Pontibacter akesuensis: one gene and its partner. The protein of the gene in region 1 interacts with the protein of each later gene in a pairwise test. Links are inferred from orthologs where the notes say so. Each region holds a gene or a part of one and is shown on either strand. Other genes may lie near its edges. The genes, in order: gyrB and gyrA.

Region 1 (9,504 bases):
TATTTGGATGCCGTAATACGTGAAACGCAGGGAAAGCCCCAGTAGCAACGCCACACCACTGATCACCATAGTCCTAACCTCGGCGCCCTCCTGCTCTAAAAACAGCGGACTAAGCCACACAAATACACCGATAGCCACAAATAGGAACCAAAAGTTGCTGGCGCCCCCAAAGACGTACCGGGTCCTTCGCTCGTATCGGTTTTTGGGGCTCTTCATGGCTGGTGCTGCTTGGTTTGTTTAAATGCTTCGTCTACTTACGCAATACGGTGGAGCTGGACAAGTACCTCCCCAAACTATCATGGCAGGAACTGAAAATTTAATGAATAATGATAAGCAGGTGCTTAACGAGGGGCTGTGTTTTCAATGCTTTTCTAAAAATAAAAGGTCTGACCGTAGCCAGACCTCGTAAATTATTTTCTTTCCCATACTTATGCGGGTACGGTAATATCAGAGTGTAGCGCCTGGGCTACCTGCTGGTACTGGCCCTCTGAAAGATGATCCCTTAGAAAGCTCATCACATCCTGAAAGGCGTAGAAGGCGTGATCCAGAGTGGGGAAGTCGGCTTCCTCGGCACCCGAATCCTTACTGCGGATATACTCCAGCCACTCGTCCTCGTGCCGGATGCGCACAGGCTCGTGCATAGTGAAACCATCGAAATAAATCCCTTTCCAGATAATGGGCATCTGTGCCGCCAGGTGAATGGCTTCGGCGTGCTGAATGCGGTCTCGGATGGCGTGGAGCACCGCCCTGAATATACGCGCAGCCTTTTGCTCGTCTTCTATCCCCAGGTAGGTGCACACCTTGTGCAGCCAGGTCTTGGAGTCTTTCAAATAATTCTCAAAATTCATTGCCATAGCTTGTCTTCATTTAAGGTGGAACATATACTATAAGCAACGATGAGATGGGACGAGGGTTTACCGCTTTGCCAAGTAGGAAGGAGGAAGAGGGAAAGGAGGTACTAGTACGGAATCAGATTGGCGGTCTTGCGTAATCTAGCCCCCTGGCTCCTTCTGGTCTAAGGAGGGGAGTTTTACCCCTCCCCAGCCCTCCCCTAAAAACAGGGGAGGGAGTTTGGCTGAAGCTCCGTCAGCCGTGGCTATCTGACTGATTCCAGTCCTTGGGTGGGGGTAGGGGCCCTCGAAAAGAGCGCCTTTGGAGTTTTTCGGTCCCGCTGGAGGCGGGATTGCAAAGCGAAGTGAGCAAAGAAAAGCTCCCAGCGCGATGCCCAAGGACGAGGCCCCGCTCACATAGGCCCCCTACCCCAGCCGTGAGCGCTCCAAAGGTAGAAGTGAAGCAATAGGTATTCGGGAGCTGGAGGGTCAGCAGCAGCCTGAAAGGATAGCTTGATTCAAGTTACAGAATGCTGTGGCTATGCAAGTATGGCTGCAGCAGTCGACGGCACAAGCGGACGCTTGCGCCACTACCACACAAGAACCACTAGAAACCTGCTTAAACTGCCGCTGCTCCTGCAGAGCTGGCATACTTTTAGATATACAGCTATTATATATTCAAAACCTCAAAACTATGAAAAGAGCACATCAGGGACTTTGGGCTGCACTATTCGCAGTAAGCCTATTAAGCAGTTGCAGCGTGGAAAAAGAGCAGCAGGAGGACGATTACCTGCAGGTAATTGGTGAAGCGGAGATGCCGATGGATGAAGCCGGCTACCGGCTTAACCTGTCCTACAACGGCCCGATGCACATCCGGCATAAGTTTGCCGCCTGGGCTGACTCCCTGGCAAAGGAACTGCCAGGTATGGCCCTCATCAACGAGAGTGTTTACATGAACTACATGCCGGAGGAAATCGGAAAGCAGAAGCTGCGGCCGGACATGTTCCAGACCAGTGTTTCTTACAATGTGACGGTGCCGGACAGCGCCACGTACGGCCGCATTGTGCGGGACGCGCTGGCTCACCAGTTTCCGTTTAACCTGAACGTGAGCGGCACCTTTGTGGAGGAGGCCAAACGGGGGCAGTTGCAGCAGGAACTCATGGCCCAGGCACTGGAAAACGCAAAGGCAAAGCTGAACAGTTTAAGTGGGGGAGCAGGTGCTTACAAAATCGTAGGCATAGAGGAGCTCGATAGTAACCAACCGTACGGCCCCGAATATTACGATTTCAACCGCAAGATGGTCTCCAGGGTAAAAGTGAAGGCGAGGCTGAACGCTGAGGAGGATTAAACTTGTATTACAGTTTCGATTGCAGCGAGCCGCAACCAATGCGGCTTTTTGCATTTGATGCCCTGCCTGCAGTACACCGGTGCGGCGCTGGTGCTGCTGTCCGTGAAGGTGATGATCCTGAGGAAAGCTTTTTTGTATTTTTTGTAGCTGTTAATTAGCGATTTAGGCACTATCGGGCGTGTTATTTTGTTCAAATATAGTAGCTTATACTTACCCCATGCAGGCCCCGCCAAAACCACCCGTTGGATGCGTGCGACACAGGCCTCAAAAGTATAGCTTAAATTAAATTAAAGTGGTAACTTTACCTATTCAATATAGCCCATAACACGCAATGAGTGACGTAAAAGAAGTAGCAAAAGCTAACGATTATTCAGCAAATAGCATTCAGGTACTGGAAGGTCTCGAAGCGGTTCGTAAGCGCCCAGCCATGTACATTGGCGATATCGGTATAAAGGGCCTGCACCACCTGGTGTGGGAAGTAGTGGATAACTCCATTGACGAAGCCCTTGCCGGCCATTGCGACGAGATATCGGTTACCATTAACACAGATAATTCCATCACCGTGTCTGACAACGGCCGCGGTATTCCTACAGATTTTCACACCAAAGAAGGCCGCTCTGCCCTGGAGGTGGTAATGACGGTGCTGCACGCCGGTGGTAAGTTTGATAAAGACACCTACAAAGTATCGGGTGGATTGCACGGTGTGGGGGTGTCCTGCGTGAACGCCCTTTCCACGGACCTGCACGTAACGGTACACCGCAACGGCAAAGTATACGAGCAGCATTATAACATCGGCGTTCCGGCTTTCCCGGTGCGTGAGATCGGCGAAACCGACAGGACAGGTACTACGGTTCGTTTTCAGCCGGATGCCTCTATCTTCACTACCACCGAGTATAAGTACGACACCATCGCCAGCCGCCTGCGCGAGCTGTCGTTCCTGAACAAGGGCATCCGCATTAACCTGCAGGACCTGCGCGAGATGAACGATGACGGACAGCCACTTTCGGTTTCCTTCCTGTCAGAAGGTGGTTTGAAGGAGTTTGTGGCTTACCTGGATGAAACCCGCGAGACACTGATTCCCGAGCCAATCCACGTGGAGAGCGAGAAAAACGGCGTGCCAGTGGAGATCGCGTTGCAATACAACACATCATATACCGAGAATATTTTCTCGTATGTAAACAACATCAACACCATTGAGGGTGGTACGCACGTGGCTGGTTTCCGCCGCGCCCTTACCCGTACCCTGAAAGCCTACGCTGATAAGTCAGGTATGCTGGACAAGGTGAAGATTGACATTGCCGGCGATGACTTCCGCGAAGGATTGACTGCCGTAATCTCTGTGAAAGTGCAGGAGCCGCAGTTCGAGGGCCAGACCAAGACAAAGCTAGGTAACTCTGAGGTATCCGGTGCCGTGGATACGGCCGTTGGCGAGATGCTGAACACTTACCTGGAGGAGCATCCGAAGGAAGCCCGCATTATTGTGCAGAAAGTTATACTTGCCGCACAGGCTCGTTTTGCCGCGCGCAAAGCGCGTGAGATGGTGCAGCGTAAGAGCGTACTATCCAGCACCAGCTTGCCTGGTAAACTGGCCGACTGCTCTGACAGCAACCCTGAGAACTGCGAGATATACCTGGTGGAGGGTGACTCAGCCGGTGGATCTGCCAAGCAGGGGCGCGATCGTAAGTTCCAGGCTATCCTGCCGCTTCGTGGTAAGATTTTGAACGTGGAAAAGGCGCAGGAGCACCGCATCTACGAGAACGAGGAAATCAAGAATATGATTACCGCGCTTGGTGTAAGCTTCGGTACGCCGGAGGATGACAAGGCGCTGAACATGATCAAGCTGCGTTACCACAAGGTAATCATTATGACGGATGCGGACGTCGACGGTTCTCACATCCGTACCCTGATCCTGACCTTCTTCTTCCGCTACATGAAAGAGCTGATCGAGAAAGGCTACGTATACATTGCCCTGCCGCCGCTTTACCTCGTGAAGAAAGGCAAGGAGGAACGCTACTGCTGGACCGAGCAGGACCGTGTGGATGCTATACAGGAGCTAGGCAAAGGCAAGGAAGACAGCGTTGGCGTGCAGCGTTACAAAGGTCTTGGCGAGATGAACCCGGAGCAGCTCTGGAGCACCACCATGGACCCGAACACCCGCAGCCTGAAGCGCGTGGACATTGAGTCAGCCGCCGAGGCCGACCACCTGTTCTCGATGCTGATGGGCGATGAGGTAGGCCCGCGCCGCGACTTTATCGAGCGCAACGCCAAGTATGCACGTGTAGACGTATAACATTTGCAGCATAGAATTACCAAAGAAGGCCAGCTAGTGTAGCTGGCCTTTTTAATTGGTGCCTGCTTAATCGTTTTGCCGCAGTTCAGGCAACACAACTCCCTCGCCTCTTGGGGAGAGGGTTGAGGCGAGGGGGTTACGCATACTTCAGCAGCACCCTTATGCTTCATTTATACATGCTGAAGCCTGTAACTACTTCTCTGGCACAAACAGTTATCCCTAATTATGAAGAAAGGTTTTTGTGCCCTGTGTTACACAAAGTTACATTCGATAGCTATGAAAATATATTTCTAGAATATATAGGAAATGTCGGAGCAGTATTTACCTTTGTAGTGTACTATGTAACTAATACACTAGCCAAGTGAGGGTATGATACAAATCGACAATCTTAGTTTTGGGTATCCAGGAAAAAAGACGCTGTTCCAGAACCTACAGCTCTCGCTTCACAAAGGGCACATTTACGGCTTGCTGGGCAAGAATGGCGCCGGTAAGTCCACGCTGCTGAAGAACATGGTGGGCCTGGGTTTCCCGACCGAGGGGAGATGCCTGGTAAACGGGCAGAATGCCTCGAGTAGAACCGTTGAGCTCCTGCAGGACCTGTACTTCCTGCCGGAGGAGATTTACCTGCCTTCCCAAACCTTGGCGAAATACGCCCGGACAACTGCCTGCTTCTATCCTAGGTTCAGCGATACAGACTTTAACCATTACCTGGGCGAGTTTGGTGTTTCGCGCGAGGAAGTGCTGCCGGAGATGTCTTTTGGGCAACAGAAAAAGGCTTTGATTGCCTTTGCCCTGGCCACCAATACAAGTCTTTTGGTGATGGACGAGCCAACCAACGGCCTGGACATCCCCTCTAAAGTGCAGTTCCGCCGCATTATTGCCTCGGCGCTTACCGAAGACCGTTGCATGATCATCTCAACGCACCAGGTGCGCGACCTGGACAGCCTGATTGATACGCTGGTGGTGCTCCACAACCAGGAGATTGTGCTGAACCAGGAGCTGGAAGCCATCGCTGATAAGCTCACATTTACGACGCTTTCTTCCACTCAGGGAATGGATGTGCTCTACGCCGAGAATTCAGTGAAAGGCAAGCACGTGATTATGCCCAATACAGCCGGCACTTACAGCAGGGTAGACATGGAGCTGCTCTTCAATGCGATCATCAATGGTGATAAATCTATACTAACATTCCTGAACAGACCTGTATATGCAAAACAAGTTTAGCTTTCGCCGCTTCAGCATGTTGTTTCAGAAGCATACTTCTGAATACCTCTCTGGCTACCTGATGGCGGTGGTGGTGTTGCTGGGCGTGCTGATTTTGTTCCTGGGCGGTGCTGCCTATCTAGATAGTGCGCCTTTGTCAGAGAACCTGCAGGCGCTTGTGTTTGCCCTCTTGTTCTTTGGGTTCGGTTTTATATTTACGAGTGGCGTGTTTGCCAGCCTTGGCGATAAGAACAAAGCTATCTCATTTCTTACCTTGCCCGCTTCGCACTTCGAGAAGTACCTGGTCGGGTGGATCTATTCCTTCCTGTTTTTCTCGCTGGTGTACGTGGCCTGCTTTTACCTGGTGGCTGCCGTCGTGCTTCGTATGGATACGAACCCGGGGCAGGAGTCAGACCTGCTCGACATGTTCACGGGGGATAGAAGGATGTACATGTCCTTTGTGTTTTATGCGCTGCTGCACGGGCTGGCCATTTTTGGAAGCGCCTTTTTCAAAAAAGGGCATTTCATCAAATCAGCCTTTGCCTTTGTTGTCATCATGCTCCTCATCATTTTACTTAATGAGCAGGTGATGCAGCTGGTATGGAGCCGCGATTTGAAGGGGGCTGTGCCGTTTAGCGACATCACCTTCCTGGAGAACCAGGAACTAATGCGAATCGCACCTCCTGAGGGGCTGCAGAGTCTCGCATATGGCATACCTGTGGTGTTGGCAGTACTTTTCTGGGCGGCGGCTTACAGCCTGCTGAAAGAGAAGCAAGTTTAAAAGAAAGAAACGTATGGAGTTTAGAAGCAACGAGGCTATTTACTTGCAGATAGCAGCCTATGTCAGCGAGAATATCCTGCTGGGTAAATGGGCGCCCGAAGATAAAATACCGTCGGTGCGGGAGCTGGCTGTGGAGTTGGAGGTAAACCCCAATACAGTAATGCGCACCTACGAATTCCTGCAAAACCAGGAAGTGATCTACAACAAGCGGGGCATCGGATTTTTTGTGGCGCCCACAGGCCCGAAGAAGATTATCGCTTACCGCAAAGAGACTTTCCTGCAGCAGGACCTGCCCGAATTCTTCCGCAATATTTTTCTGCTGGAGATTGGCCTGGAGGAGATCCAGGAGAAGTATGAGCAATTTGTATCCACAAACTACGAACTGAAAAACTAAGCCACCATGAAAGCGAGTAGCAAATTTGTACTGACAGCGGTGCTGTTTTTTGTCGCCACCGCAGTGGCCTACAACACTGTGCTCACGGCCGAGTACAGAAAAGGAGAATACAAAGATCCCTACCTGAACTACAGCGACCTGAACCTGAAGGGCTTCACCGATGTTGCCATTAGCGGCGCCCATAACATGCGCTTTAAGGTGATACAGGGCGAACACAAGGTGTATGTGCACAAGAACGCCGCAGCGTATGTGCAGGTAAAGCAGGATGGCAATCGTTTAATAGTGCGTACAGTGTTGCCGGAGAAGGTAAATTACCAGAGTAACATATACCAAGTGGTGATTGCTGTGCCTGAGCTGAAAAGTCTGCAAACGGACGCTGCCTATACGTCCAACGGCGAAGAGGTGATAATCGATAATGCTATGGAGCTTTTTACAGGGTACAGCGGCGTAAGCGTGGTATTAGAAGACCTGGAGGTAGACAGCCTGAGCCTAACACAGGACCACGGCAGCAAAGTTACCCTGAAGAACAACAGGATCAATGCGTTGCATGCTACTGTTGGCATGAAAAGTAACAGCTACTCCATACTTGAGCTCTACAGCAGCAACAAAATAGCGAATGCTGACTTGCAGATCCAAAACAGAAGCGAGCTGGTGATGCAGGATCTGCGCATTCCGAACCTGAACTACACCTTCTCAGAGCGTGCGAAGGCCACGATGACGGGCGCTTCTTTGGCCTCTGTTTTAAAGAAATAACTATTACAAATACAGCCTGCCTGGTACAACTTAAGATTATGAAAAAAAGCACAAAAATGCTCGGATTGGCGGTTCTCCCGCTATTGGTTGCAGGTATGGTTTTCCAGGCCGTACTTCCTCCGACCACAGCGGGAGTGCCCTCAACAGGAAGCGAGCTGCAAGCGGGAGAGGGGCAGTTGGCGGCTTTCTGGCACGAAACGGTGAAGCAGCTCACCGTGGTGGTGGCCCTGCCACAGTACCAGTTTCTGGAAGAAGAGGAGCAGGCTTCGGAAGACACGCCGCTGGTGTCTACTTCCGGATTGCTGCAACTATTGGAGATGGTTTTGTAAGCAGTGGTTTAAGTAAAAAGAGCTGCCGACGCAGTTTCATTGGTCATCTATCAAGTATAACCACACCAGCGTATTACGCGCGGGGGATGCGGCAGGTAACACGGCTGCATCCCCCGCTGCCGTTTAGAAGCTCCCGAAAATCAAGCCGTAAATAAATTTTAAGCGTAATATGAAGGAATAGCTATACTTTCTCCTTAAATTATGGGTTTAGAAGTATAGCCGGCGTCGGCACATCTCCTGTGCCTTTTTGCCCCTGATAATACACGAAAACATGCTGATTAATAAGGTTTCTGACCAGATAAAGAGAAGTAAGTATATTAGCCGCGACCTTAGCTGGATGCGCTTTAATTACCGGGTACTGGACCAGGCCCGCGATACGAACAAATGCCTTTTCGACCGCCTCAAGTTCCTGGCTATCACCTCATCCAACCTCGATGAGTTCTTCATGATCCGGGTGGGCAGTTTGTACAACTACATCGATTACGGCAAAGAGCGCCTCGACTACTCGGGGCTGCGCGAGCTGCCGTTCCGAAAGAAGCTGCTCGATTACGCGCACCGCTTCGTCAATGACCAGTACCTCACGTTCAACAACGAGCTGAAGCCGCTTTTCGCCGCCAACGGCTGTGACATTCTGAAGCCAGCCGAACTGACCGAGATAGAGCAGAAAAAGGTGGATTCGTATTTTAAGAACACCATCTACCCGATGCTCACACCCATGGTGTTCGACAATTACCATGGCTTCCCGCTGCTGATGAACCAGCTGCTGACCTTCGGTGTGGTAACGCGCACCACCGACGAGGGAAAGCCGCAGGATCGCGTGACCTTTGTGCAGATTCCGCAGAACCTAACCCGTTTCTACGAGATCAACCGCAAGGACAAGATCATTTTCGTGCCGATTGAGGACATCGTGCGCTGGAAGATCAAAAAACTGTTCCGCAACGTGGAGATTGTGTCGGTGAACCTGTTCCGCATTACCCGAAACGGCGATTATACGCTGGAGGAATCAGACGACCTGGAGGCGGATTTTGTGCAGGAGATAAAATCGAAGCTGAAGACGCGCAAGAAGGGGCGCGTGGTGCGCCTGGAGGTGGAGCGGAACCCGTCGCAGTTTATGATGCGCATTCTGAAGGAGCGCTGGACAATTGACAATGCGAACGTGTTCACCATCAACAGCCTGATCGACCTGCGCAGCTTGTGGCAGATCATCAACCACCGCCACTTCAGGGACAGGGGCTTTAAGCAGCCTTCTTCTATCCCACCGCGAAGCCTGCCCAACGACGGCGTGGATCTTTTTGAGTACCTGAAGGAGCACGACGTACTGCTGCATCACCCTTACAACAGCATGGAGCCGGTGGTGAATTTGCTGGAGCGTGCCGCCGAAGACCCGTCTGTGCTGGGCATCAAGCAAACCATCTACCGCCTAGCGGACCAGAGCCGGGTGACGGCAGCCTTACTAAAGGCAGCCGAGAACGGCAAGCACGTGTCGGTGCTGTTTGAGGTGAAGGCGCGCTTTGACGAGGAGCGGAACATAAAGGAGGGGGAGCGTTTGGAGAAAGCCGGATGTTTTGTGATTTAT
Region 2 (9,732 bases), 1.0 Mb from region 1 along the record:
AGCGCTGCCATTAAAATCATGCCTGATGAGGAATTGCACTCCTTGTTGGCACAATCGAGAAGCAACAACGAGCGGTCAGGTATTACGGGTATACTGCTTTACCACGACGGTAATTTTATTCAGGTGCTGGAAGGGGAGGAAGTGCAGGTGATGAATCTATACTATAGAATTGAGCAGGATAGCCGCCACCGAGGCATTATTAAGCTTTTCAGTTCGCATATAAGCCAACGCGATTTTCCTGATTGGTCTATGGGGTACAAATCTTTATCGGCCCGCGAATACAACGAGGCCCTCGGTTACTTGGACCTAGCTAATACCAGTTCATTATCGGCTAAAGAAACTAATAACGAAAGAGAGGCTTTTACACTGCTCAAAATTTTCGCTGAAACTAATATTCCTGGTTACAGGTAGATCTTTTGAAGTATAAATGTCATAAACGCAAAAGACCTGCACCAAATCAACAGTGCAGGTTTTTCTGTTAAACCAGGTGCAGATAAGATCTTAGCCGAGCTTTAAAAATGGCATTTATCAGAAGTCAAAAAAGTCGCTTAAGAAAGATTCTTTTTTCTTGTGAGGGTGCTTTTTGTGTTGCTCATGGCTATGACTGCGGTCGCCATAGCCGTAGCGTTTGGAGTCTGAGTCATAGTTTTCCTTTTTGGAATAATGATCCGCAGAACGCTCCATAATTTTTTCCAGTTCACCGCGATCCAGCCAGATGCCACGGCAATTAGGGCAGTAATCAATCTCAACTCCGTTCTTGTCGCTCATGAGCAACGTTTCATTGCAGTTCGGGCACTTCATAATTTTATCTTTTGATGTATACTTCAAGATACCTAATATCTGATTGAAAGGCGACGATTAATGTATTTCATTCTCTTACTTAACATAAAGTACATTATGAGTGACACTTTAAATAGATGAAATTCATCGTACATTATAAGTCTTATAATTTATATTATGTTAAGTAACGTTTCTCTGCACCAGCTTATGCTTCTTAAGTATGCTATTTAGATCCAGTACCTCTTCCACATTCCGCTACAACAAAAAAAAGGAGAAGCTTTTCGGCTTCTCCTTTTTTTAAAAAATCTTTTCAGATTTAGCTGTTTAATTTAGCGGACATCTTCTCTGCTTCAGCCTTGCGGCCTAAACGCGTGTACGCATTCATCAGGTTCTGAATCGTTGCCTTATCGTCTGGCTTAATCTCGTGTGCTTTTTCAAAGTATGGCACTGCAGCCTGGTAAAACTTCTTCGCTTCAGCTTCAAGGGCTTTGCCTTTCTTCTGGTAAGTAGCATAGTCCATCTTAGCAGCTCTGTTATTTACTTCAGCACCGGCATTGAACTCAAGCACGCCCAGGTTGTAGTAAGCATCGAAGTTGTTTGGATCAGCCTGAATGGCTTTCTGATAAACCTCTCTTGCACCTTTAAAGTCCTTCTTACGCTCCAACAGGTTTCCTTTCACGGCGTACAAGCTGGCGTTCTGCGGATCAGCGGCAATGGCTTTGTCTAACTTAGACATGGCCTCATCCGCACGGTCGTTCTTAAGATAATATTTCAGTTCCTCCTGCATCAGGTACACGCTGTTCGGATGATCTTTCAAACCGCTGGCCAACGCTGTCATCACTACGTCGTCAGTTGCTTCTGACGCCTGCAGCAACTGAACTTTGGCTTTGTGAACATCCTCTGTCTTGTGGCCCATTTTCAGCAGCTCATCGTAAAAAGAGATTGCCTGCTTGTAGTTGTTATCAGCTGTAGAGGCATACGCAGCGTACAAAACGGCTGTGGTGTCTGTAGGGCTGATCTTATGTGCCAATTCATACTTGGAGATGGCATTCGGCCAGTCCTGGTTGTTATGAAACTCCACGGCTTGGTTCAGTACCTGGCCGTACAGCATTTCCTTGCGCTCCGGCACCTGCTTGCCAAATTCACCGTCTTTGCCGTCCAGTTCAAGCGTTTTGTCAAAAGACTCCAGTACAACAAGCGGGGTTTTTTCGTCTGTCATTTTGCCATAGATCGGATTGCCGATCATGTCCTGAAGTATAACGCCACGGTAAAACCAGGTTTTTGGCTTGTCCTGTGTCTTTTTGTGTGTCGTTGCTTTTTCTATATCTGTCAGCGCTTTATCCAGTGTACCGTTCTTGTGGTTTAGAATGGCACTGTTGACAGCTGAATTCTGTGCACTTGCAACCGATATTGTGGCGGCTGCCAAGGCTGTAAAAAGTACTTTTTTCATACTTTAGTTTAATTGTTTGTGGTTGTTCTTAACGTATAAAGCCTTAAAATAATTCGTTTTGATAAATTTAGGCCTCTTCCGAATCCTCTTCTGCTTTTTCAGGATCAATCATAGCATCCGGGTTCAGTGTATCTTCCGGCAACGGCTCTGATTGCTCCAGCACCATTTCTGCTGCCTCCTGCTCCACCTCTTCCTCGGCATCCACCTGCGCCACAGATGAAATCTGGTCGCCATCGTTCAGCTTGATCAGCCTTACGCCCTGCGTTGCACGACCGATTACACGTAAATCCCCTACACGCAAACGGATAGTAATGCCCGAACGATTAATGATCATCAAGTCATCTGTGTCCGTAACGCCTTTGATGGCTACCAGGCTGCCTGTTTTCTCTGTTACGTTCATGGTTTTTACACCCTTTCCGCCCCGGTTGGTAATACGGTATTCCTCCAGAAGCGAACGTTTACCGAAGCCATTTTCTGAAACTACCAGCAGGTCTGTGTTCTCGTTTTCTACACAAACCATACCAATAACCTTATCGTCTGGTCCGGCAAGTGTTACGGCCCGCACACCGGCGGCTGTTCTGCCCATTGGGCGCACCTGAGTTTCGTTGAAACGAATAGCCCTGCCCGACTTCAGCGCAATGATGATTTCGCTGCTGGTATTCGTCAGCTGCACGTCCAGCAATCTGTCGCCGTCGTTGATGGAAATGGCGTTGATACCGTTGGTTCTTGGGCGGGAGTACGCCTCCAGCACAGTTTTCTTGATCGTACCCTGCTCTGTAATGAAAACCAGGTTGTGGTTAAGCACATAATCCTGGTTTTTCAGGTCATGCACGTTCATCACAGCGCGCACATTGTCGTCTTTTTCTATCTGCATCAGGTTCTGGATAGCGCGGCCTTTGGTGGTCTTCCCTCCTTCCGGAATCTCATACACCTTTAGCCAGAACACGCGGCCAAACTCTGTAAAGAACAGCATGTGGTGGTGCGTATTGGCCACAAAAAGGTGCTCCGTGAAATCACTTTCCTTGGATGCGGCCACTCCCCTCGAGCCGAAACCACCGCGGCTCTGGCTGCGGTATTCGTTCAGCGAAGTACGCTTGATATAGCCTTCGTGCGAGATGGTGATCACCATGTTCTCCTCCGGAATCATGTCCTCGTAAGAGATATCGCCTGTGCTGGCCTCAATACCTGTGCGGCGTGCGTCGCCGTAGCGGTCTTTTATTTCAGTTAGCTCATCTTTGATGATCTGCATTCTGCGGCTTTCATTTGCCAGAATGTCATTGAGATCATCTATGGTGTTCATTAGATCCTGGTACTCCTGCTGAATCTTGTCGCGCTCCAGACCTGTCAGTCGCTGCAGACGCATATCAAGTATGGCACGTGCCTGGATCTCGGATAACTGGAACCGCTCGATTAAGCCGTTGCGGGCAATCTCAGGGTCACGGGAAGAGCGAATCAGGTTGATTACCTCATCAAGATTATCCAGGGCAATAAGCAAGCCCTCGAGGATGTGCGCACGCTTTTTCGCCTCGTCCAGTTCGTACTGTGTTCTGCGGATAACTACCTCGTGGCGATGCTCCACAAAGTACTTGATCATGTCCTTCAGGTTCAGCGTCATGGGGCGACCCTTTACCAGAGCCACGTTATTTACACCAAACGAAGACTGCAGCGCCGTATACTTGTACAGGTTGTTCAGCACCACGTTCGGGATGGCGTCACGCTTCAGGTCGTACACAATACGCAAACCGTCGCGGTCCGACTCATCTCGCAAATCCGCAATGCCTTCTATTTTTTTCTCATTTACGAGCGCCGCCGTTTTCTCAATCAGCGTAGCTTTGTTTACCATGTACGGAATCTCCGTCACGATAATCTGCTCTTTGCCACTTGGAGTGGTCTCGAAGATGGCGCGGCCTCTCATCAGCACACGTCCCCGTCCTGTTTCAAACGCAGATTTCACGCCATCATACCCATGGATGATACCCCCTGTCGGGAAGTCGGGCGCCGTGATATGTTGCATCAGGTCCGCGATGGTGATGTCGTTGTCATCAATGTAAGCCACAATACCGTTCACCACCTCAGTCAGGTTATGCGGGGCCATGTTGGTGGCCATGCCTACTGCAATGCCCGAGGTGCCGTTAATCAGCAGGTTCGGGATCTTGGCAGGCATTACGCTTGGCTCCTTCAACGAGTCGTCGAAGTTGGGTACAAAGTCAACCGTATTCTTTTCCAGATCAGCCAACAGCTCATCGGCAATGCGCTTCAGGCGCGCCTCTGTATAACGCATGGCCGCCGGCGAGTCACCGTCTATAGAGCCGTAGTTACCCTGCCCGTCTACAAGCGGGTAGCGCAGCGACCATTCCTGGGCCATACGCACCATCGTCTCGTACACCGAGGAGTCGCCGTGCGGGTGGTATTTACCCAGCACTTCCCCCACGATACGGGCAGATTTTTTGTAGGCCTTGTTGTAGGATACCCCCAGTTCGGACATGCCGTAGAGCACGCGGCGGTGCACGGGTTTCAATCCATCCCGAACATCGGGCAAGGCTCTTGAAATGATAACAGACATTGAGTAGTCGATATACGCACCGCGCATTTCGTCTTCAATGTTGATCGGTATTATTCGTTCGCCTTCTCTCATGTTAAAAGGTCAAAATTAATTTAAAAGGTGGTTGTGTTTGAAAAGGCAAGTTAGCCAAAAAAGGCTTTTGCCTATATAGCTTAATTCTTATTTCTGCTCTTATCGCTCTTGCGGTTGGCTTTTTCCTTGGATGTTTTGTCCAGGTCCTGCCCCATCTTCGGGTTTTGTTTTTTCCAGAAAGGTCTTCCCCTATACTCACCCTCGCCGTGTGGGTGCACCATGCGCACCTGGCAAGCACCTATCGGACAGGCAGGTTTACAGGAGAAGAGAGAAGCGGAAATAAGCGCAATGCTAAGTATGAATAGCTGCCGTTTTTTTGCCATGAAGTTCGGTTTAAAAGAGCCCCGATAAATTGTAAGGTTCTCAAATCCACATCTTACAAAAATAAGCATTTATACTGATATACCCTATATTCCGGCGCTATTATTCCACCTTTTACCGATGTGTCCCGGTGCTAGAGCGGGTGAAATCCGTTGATGGTAAACCCGCCGTCCACCGCCACGGTTTGCCCGGTGATATAGGCCGCTGCCGGCAGGCAGAAAAAGGCGACTGCACCGGCCACATCCTCCGGTTTTCCCACCTGTTGCATGGGCGTGCGGCTTATCACGTTGTTGTAGAATTCCTCATTCTGCAGCACCGTCTGTGCCAGTGGTGTGCTGATGTACCACGGCGCCACGGCATTTACCCGAATGCCGTCTTTCGCCCACTCCACTGCCAGGTTTCGGGTTAACTGAGTCAGCGCCGCCTTCGTCATGCCGTAAATGCTGCCGGTGCGCACATGCACCAAGCCGGCCACAGAAGTTACGTGCACAATATTTGCCTGCTCGGCCTGCTGCAACAGTGGGTACAGCAGCCTATTCAACTCAAAAGCGGATCGCAGGTTGGTTTGCATGATGAAATCATACTCATCTGAAGCGTATTCGGCAGTGGGTTTGCGGATGTTCGTGCCTGCGTTGTTGATGAGGATGTCCAGCGGGCCCCACTCCTGCTTCACCCAATCTGCCAGGGCTGTCCGGCCTTCCGCCTTGCTCACGTCAGCCGAAAGTGTTTGCAGTCGTTCGGGGTATTGTGCTGCCAACTGCTGCAAGTCCTCCTGCTTGCGCGCCACGGCCAGCACCTCAGCGCCCAGGTCTATGAACTCTTTTACAATTGCGGCGCCAATTCCTTTGGAGCCTCCCGTTACCACTGCTTTTTTGCCCGTGAGCATCCATCTGTTATTTGTCATCTTGTCTGTTGCTGTTGTATGTTTATTTAAGTTGAAGGTGGCTAAATATAATATTTATTTAAACCTACCACATTTTTGGATTACGCATAAGCAGGAACAGCATACAAGGAACCTGCAAAAAGTATGGCTGGCCAAGCTGAAACAGCTCCTGAAAAAGAGCGGTATTTTGTTTATATTGAACTTGGTTTAGATCAGTTTTTCCAAGTTTTAAATTAAGCTATGAAAAAGGTTATACTTGTTCTTCTGTTAGCCGCTACTGTACAGCAGGTGTCGGCACAGGCAAATAAGAACACATTTCTGGAGGGAGCAGCAGCAGAACGAAATTTTCAGGATCTGAAAAAGCTCACCACCACAACAGGTACTGTGCAGACATATGACAACCGCTACAAAGGCATCAAGGGGAGCCCTTTTTTCTGGAACAACTGGGGCAAAGGAAACCTGCAGATTGGGGATAAGGAATTTGAAAACATAACCGCGAAGTATAATGTGCAGGAGGATGAAGTATGGTACCAGGATGCGAAGGGGAATGCATTCATACTTCCTGCCACACAACTCACCTCCTTTGCCCTAACCGACACTCTGGGGCTTCGAACAATATCTTTCAAGAGGCTGCCCCGCGTAGGGCAGCTCGAGCCAGCCCTGGCCAATAAATTACTGGCTGTATTGCACGAGGGGCCAAGAAGCCAGTTGGTGCTGGCCCCTCAGAAGAAGCTGCTTAAAGCTGATTATAAAGGCCCTTACAGTGCCGGACGCGAATTTGATCAGATAATTGATGTCGCTGACTACTTCCTGCTTTTCGGAGAGAGAAACGTGCAGAAGATAAAACTGAACAAGCGCAGTTTCCTGAAAGCCCTACCCGCCAACCAGGCTCAAGTAGAGGACTTCGTTAAGGTGAACAACATCGATTTAAATACAGAATCAGGTTGGGTAAAAGCCCTTGCCATCTTTGAAACGCTTTAAAAATATTAAATAAATAGCGAAAGGCACCTACCTAGGGCCTTTCGCTATTTATGACCTGTAATGCGGCGCCAGTATGCCAGCAGGTATGCCTTATCGATTTTAGGACGGTTGTTGATCTCCTCAAACTCCAGTTCACCCTGTGGGTTCTGCCATACTTTGTACACAAACACATAGCTCCCGCCACCGTCACGCCAGTTATCGAATTTACCAAAGCGCAGGTCATTAATTAAAATTCCCTTATCTGCAGCTTTCTCAACAGTATAATAGCCCTTTGTAAGTTCCATAAGGCGCTCCAACTTCGGGTGTCCCCGATAGGCTGTAAGCAGCTCCTTATGCTGTTGCTCGTAAGTATAATCAACTTGTTCATCCTTATCCAGCAGCGAATAAAAGCCGTTGTGAAAGCCAAGGGAATCTTTCGCTGTGACAGACCAGAACAAGGTATTCATGGGGGTAGGCTTGCTGATGTAGGAAGTGTAGACAATCCCCTGCCGCTCCATTGCATCTGTAAAAACCTCATCCGCAATGCTTTTGGCAACGAAAGACCAAAACAGGTAAGCCGTGCTGATGGCAAGGCCAGCGTAGTTCAGGTACCGGCGTTTTGGGTTGTACCTGCTGTGAAAAGCAGCCGCCAGCGAAAAGCCTAGGAAAGGCACCGTATACAGCGGGTCCACTACAAAGATGTTGTAAAAAGCAACCCCATAAGTGCTGAAGGGCCAGAAGAGCTGTGTGCCCCAGGTGGTACAACTGTCTAAGAGGGCGTGGGTGGTAAAGCCGAGGAAAAACAGGAGCGTCCAGTCCGCGAGGGTTGCCGGTTTTGCCCTGTACCACCTTTTGAGGAGCCAGCCGAGAACGGGAGAAACAAGCACCGCAAAGAGAAGTGAATGGGTCAGGGAGCGGTGAAACGTCAGCTGCTGCACGGTATCCAACCACGGGTTTAGCAGCACATCCAAATCAGGAATGGTGCCCGCTATGGCTCCCCAAACCATAGCTTTGTTTCCCAGTTTCCTGCCTGCCACCGCATCTCCTACCGCGGCCCCCAATACTATCTGCGTCAACGAATCCATATTAAATTCAATTTACATGCTCTTGTGCGCGCAGCAGCTTTTGTAACTAAGGCGGCACCGCAAAAGTATACACAAACTGTTTTGCACCCTACGCCCACGGCACTTTATGAATGAAACCATACTCCTCGTAATCGGCATCATTTTAATTCTCTCCGTCAGCATCGACCTTGTCTATACTACCTTCTCGCCGCGCGGGGCTGGCTTGATTAGCAGTACGATTGCCACCTTGATCTGGCGCTCAATTTTCTGGACAAGCCGTTATTTTAATTACAAGAAAATCCTAACAGTAGCAGGCGTCATTATTGTTATGTCGGTGCTGGTAGGCTGGGTGCTGTTGCTGTGGGCAGGCAATGTGCTGATTTATCTATCCGACACAGAGGCTGTGGTTAACACCACTACCAAGGTTCCGGCCGATCTTGCCCAACGCGTTTATTTTACAGGCTATACCCTCTCTACACTGGGCAACGGAGACTTTGCGGCGGGCTCCGATGGCTGGCGCATTTATTCATCCTTCATTTCATTTTCCGGCCTGATTATGATCACCATTGGAATATCTTACATGGTGCCGGTGCTCTCTGCCGTAACAGCACGTCGTGCCATTAGCATACGCATTGCCAGTATTGGACACAGCCCGCAGGAGATGCTGCTGAACAACTGGGATGGAAAAGATTTCAAGATGCTGAATCTGCATTTCAATAATCTGGCGCAACCGTTGGCGGAACAGGGACAAATGCACTTAGCCTACCCGGTGCTCCACTTCTTTCATCACACAGATAAAGTGGCGGCCATACTGCCCAATGTGGCCGCTCTGGACGAGGCGATAACGCTCCTGCTGCTTTTCGTGCCTGAAGACAAGCGCCCCAGTGATCAGGCGCTGATTCCCCTGCGCCAGGCGATTACCACCTTTCTAGGCTCCCTGACCGCGCTGTTCCTCGAGCCCGAAACGGTAACGGAACCAAGCTATGATATCAGCAAACTGCAGGCGGCAGGTATTCCTATTCAAAAACCCGATCTGTACCGCATCAGTAAGCTTAGCCAGCGCCGCCGTACGCTCCAGGCCATGCTCCTTTACGATGGCTGGGAATGGGAGGAGATCTGCGCCCCCATACTTGACTCTAACATGGACTTGCCCGAAATGCTTTAGCGGATGATCGGCATGCGCTCAAACTCCTTTGTACGATCGAAAAGGTAGCGGTAGGTGGCATGGGTTTTATAAATACGGCCGCCCACCTGTTCTACCACCTTCATCATTTTAGGGTTAAAATCGCCGATCCAGTTCATTTGCAGATCCTGGTAAGGAATGCTTTTGTTGTAAATGATCTTCTCGCCTGCCGCTACCACCATGGCGGCCTCCACGCCTTTTCCCTGGTGTTCGGGCGCAATACCGAACACGATGCCATACATGGTGGTACAGGCGCCGCGCCAGCGGTGGAACAGCAGCTTTACCTTTCCCCATGCATCCAGTTTTCCATTCACGTACTGGAATAACTGGTTTAACTCAGGAATGGCAATAAAGAAACCCACCGGCTCCTCATCATAGTAACTGAACCACATGATGCGCTCGTCCAGAATTGGCTTCAGCGAGTTCATGATAGAGGCAGCCTGCGCCTCGCTCATT

What was found.
Region 2: the proteins of gyrB (region 1) and gyrA interact in binary tests that used the Escherichia coli proteins (3 or more experiments, as listed by UniProt). The link is inferred for Pontibacter akesuensis from one-to-one orthologs.

What each region holds. Positions count from the first base shown.
Region 1 is NZ_CP014766.1:3,462,180-3,471,683, forward strand. Bases 2,119-4,988 are described here. They hold gyrB (DNA topoisomerase (ATP-hydrolyzing) subunit B), read left to right. Parts: upstream 2,119-2,509; coding sequence 2,510-4,468; downstream 4,469-4,988. Other genes in these bases: A0W33_RS14675 (SIMPL domain-containing protein), read left to right, coding at 2,119-2,178; A0W33_RS14685 (ABC transporter ATP-binding protein), read left to right, coding at 4,838-4,988. Outside these bases: A0W33_RS14665 (hypothetical protein), read right to left, coding at 1-216; A0W33_RS14670 (DUF2267 domain-containing protein), read right to left, coding at 429-854; more of A0W33_RS14675, read left to right, coding at 1,525-2,118; more of A0W33_RS14685, read left to right, coding at 4,989-5,692; A0W33_RS14690 (hypothetical protein), read left to right, coding at 5,676-6,452; A0W33_RS14695 (GntR family transcriptional regulator), read left to right, coding at 6,466-6,846; A0W33_RS14700 (hypothetical protein), read left to right, coding at 6,853-7,599; A0W33_RS14705 (hypothetical protein), read left to right, coding at 7,638-7,928; ppk1 (polyphosphate kinase 1), read left to right, coding at 8,200-9,504. UniProt on the Escherichia coli protein: DNA gyrase negatively supercoils closed circular double-stranded DNA in an ATP-dependent manner to maintain chromosomes in an underwound state.
Region 2 is NZ_CP014766.1:4,474,414-4,484,145, reverse strand. What follows is about bases 2,082-5,179. They hold gyrA (DNA gyrase subunit A), read right to left. Parts: upstream 4,866-5,179; coding sequence 2,298-4,865; downstream 2,082-2,297. Other genes in these bases: A0W33_RS19005 (hypothetical protein), read right to left, coding at 4,946-5,179; A0W33_RS19015 (tetratricopeptide repeat protein), read right to left, coding at 2,082-2,230. Also shown: A0W33_RS19025 (BLUF domain-containing protein), read left to right, coding at 1-411; A0W33_RS19020 (TFIIB-type zinc ribbon-containing protein), read right to left, coding at 529-801; more of A0W33_RS19015, read right to left, coding at 1,097-2,081; more of A0W33_RS19005, read right to left, coding at 5,180-5,188; A0W33_RS19000 (SDR family oxidoreductase), read right to left, coding at 5,320-6,090; A0W33_RS18995 (hypothetical protein), read left to right, coding at 6,310-7,050; A0W33_RS18990 (metal-dependent hydrolase), read right to left, coding at 7,095-8,114; A0W33_RS18985 (potassium channel family protein), read left to right, coding at 8,221-9,258; A0W33_RS18980 (hypothetical protein), read right to left, coding at 9,255-9,732. UniProt on the Escherichia coli protein: A type II topoisomerase that negatively supercoils closed circular double-stranded (ds) DNA in an ATP-dependent manner to maintain chromosomes in an underwound state.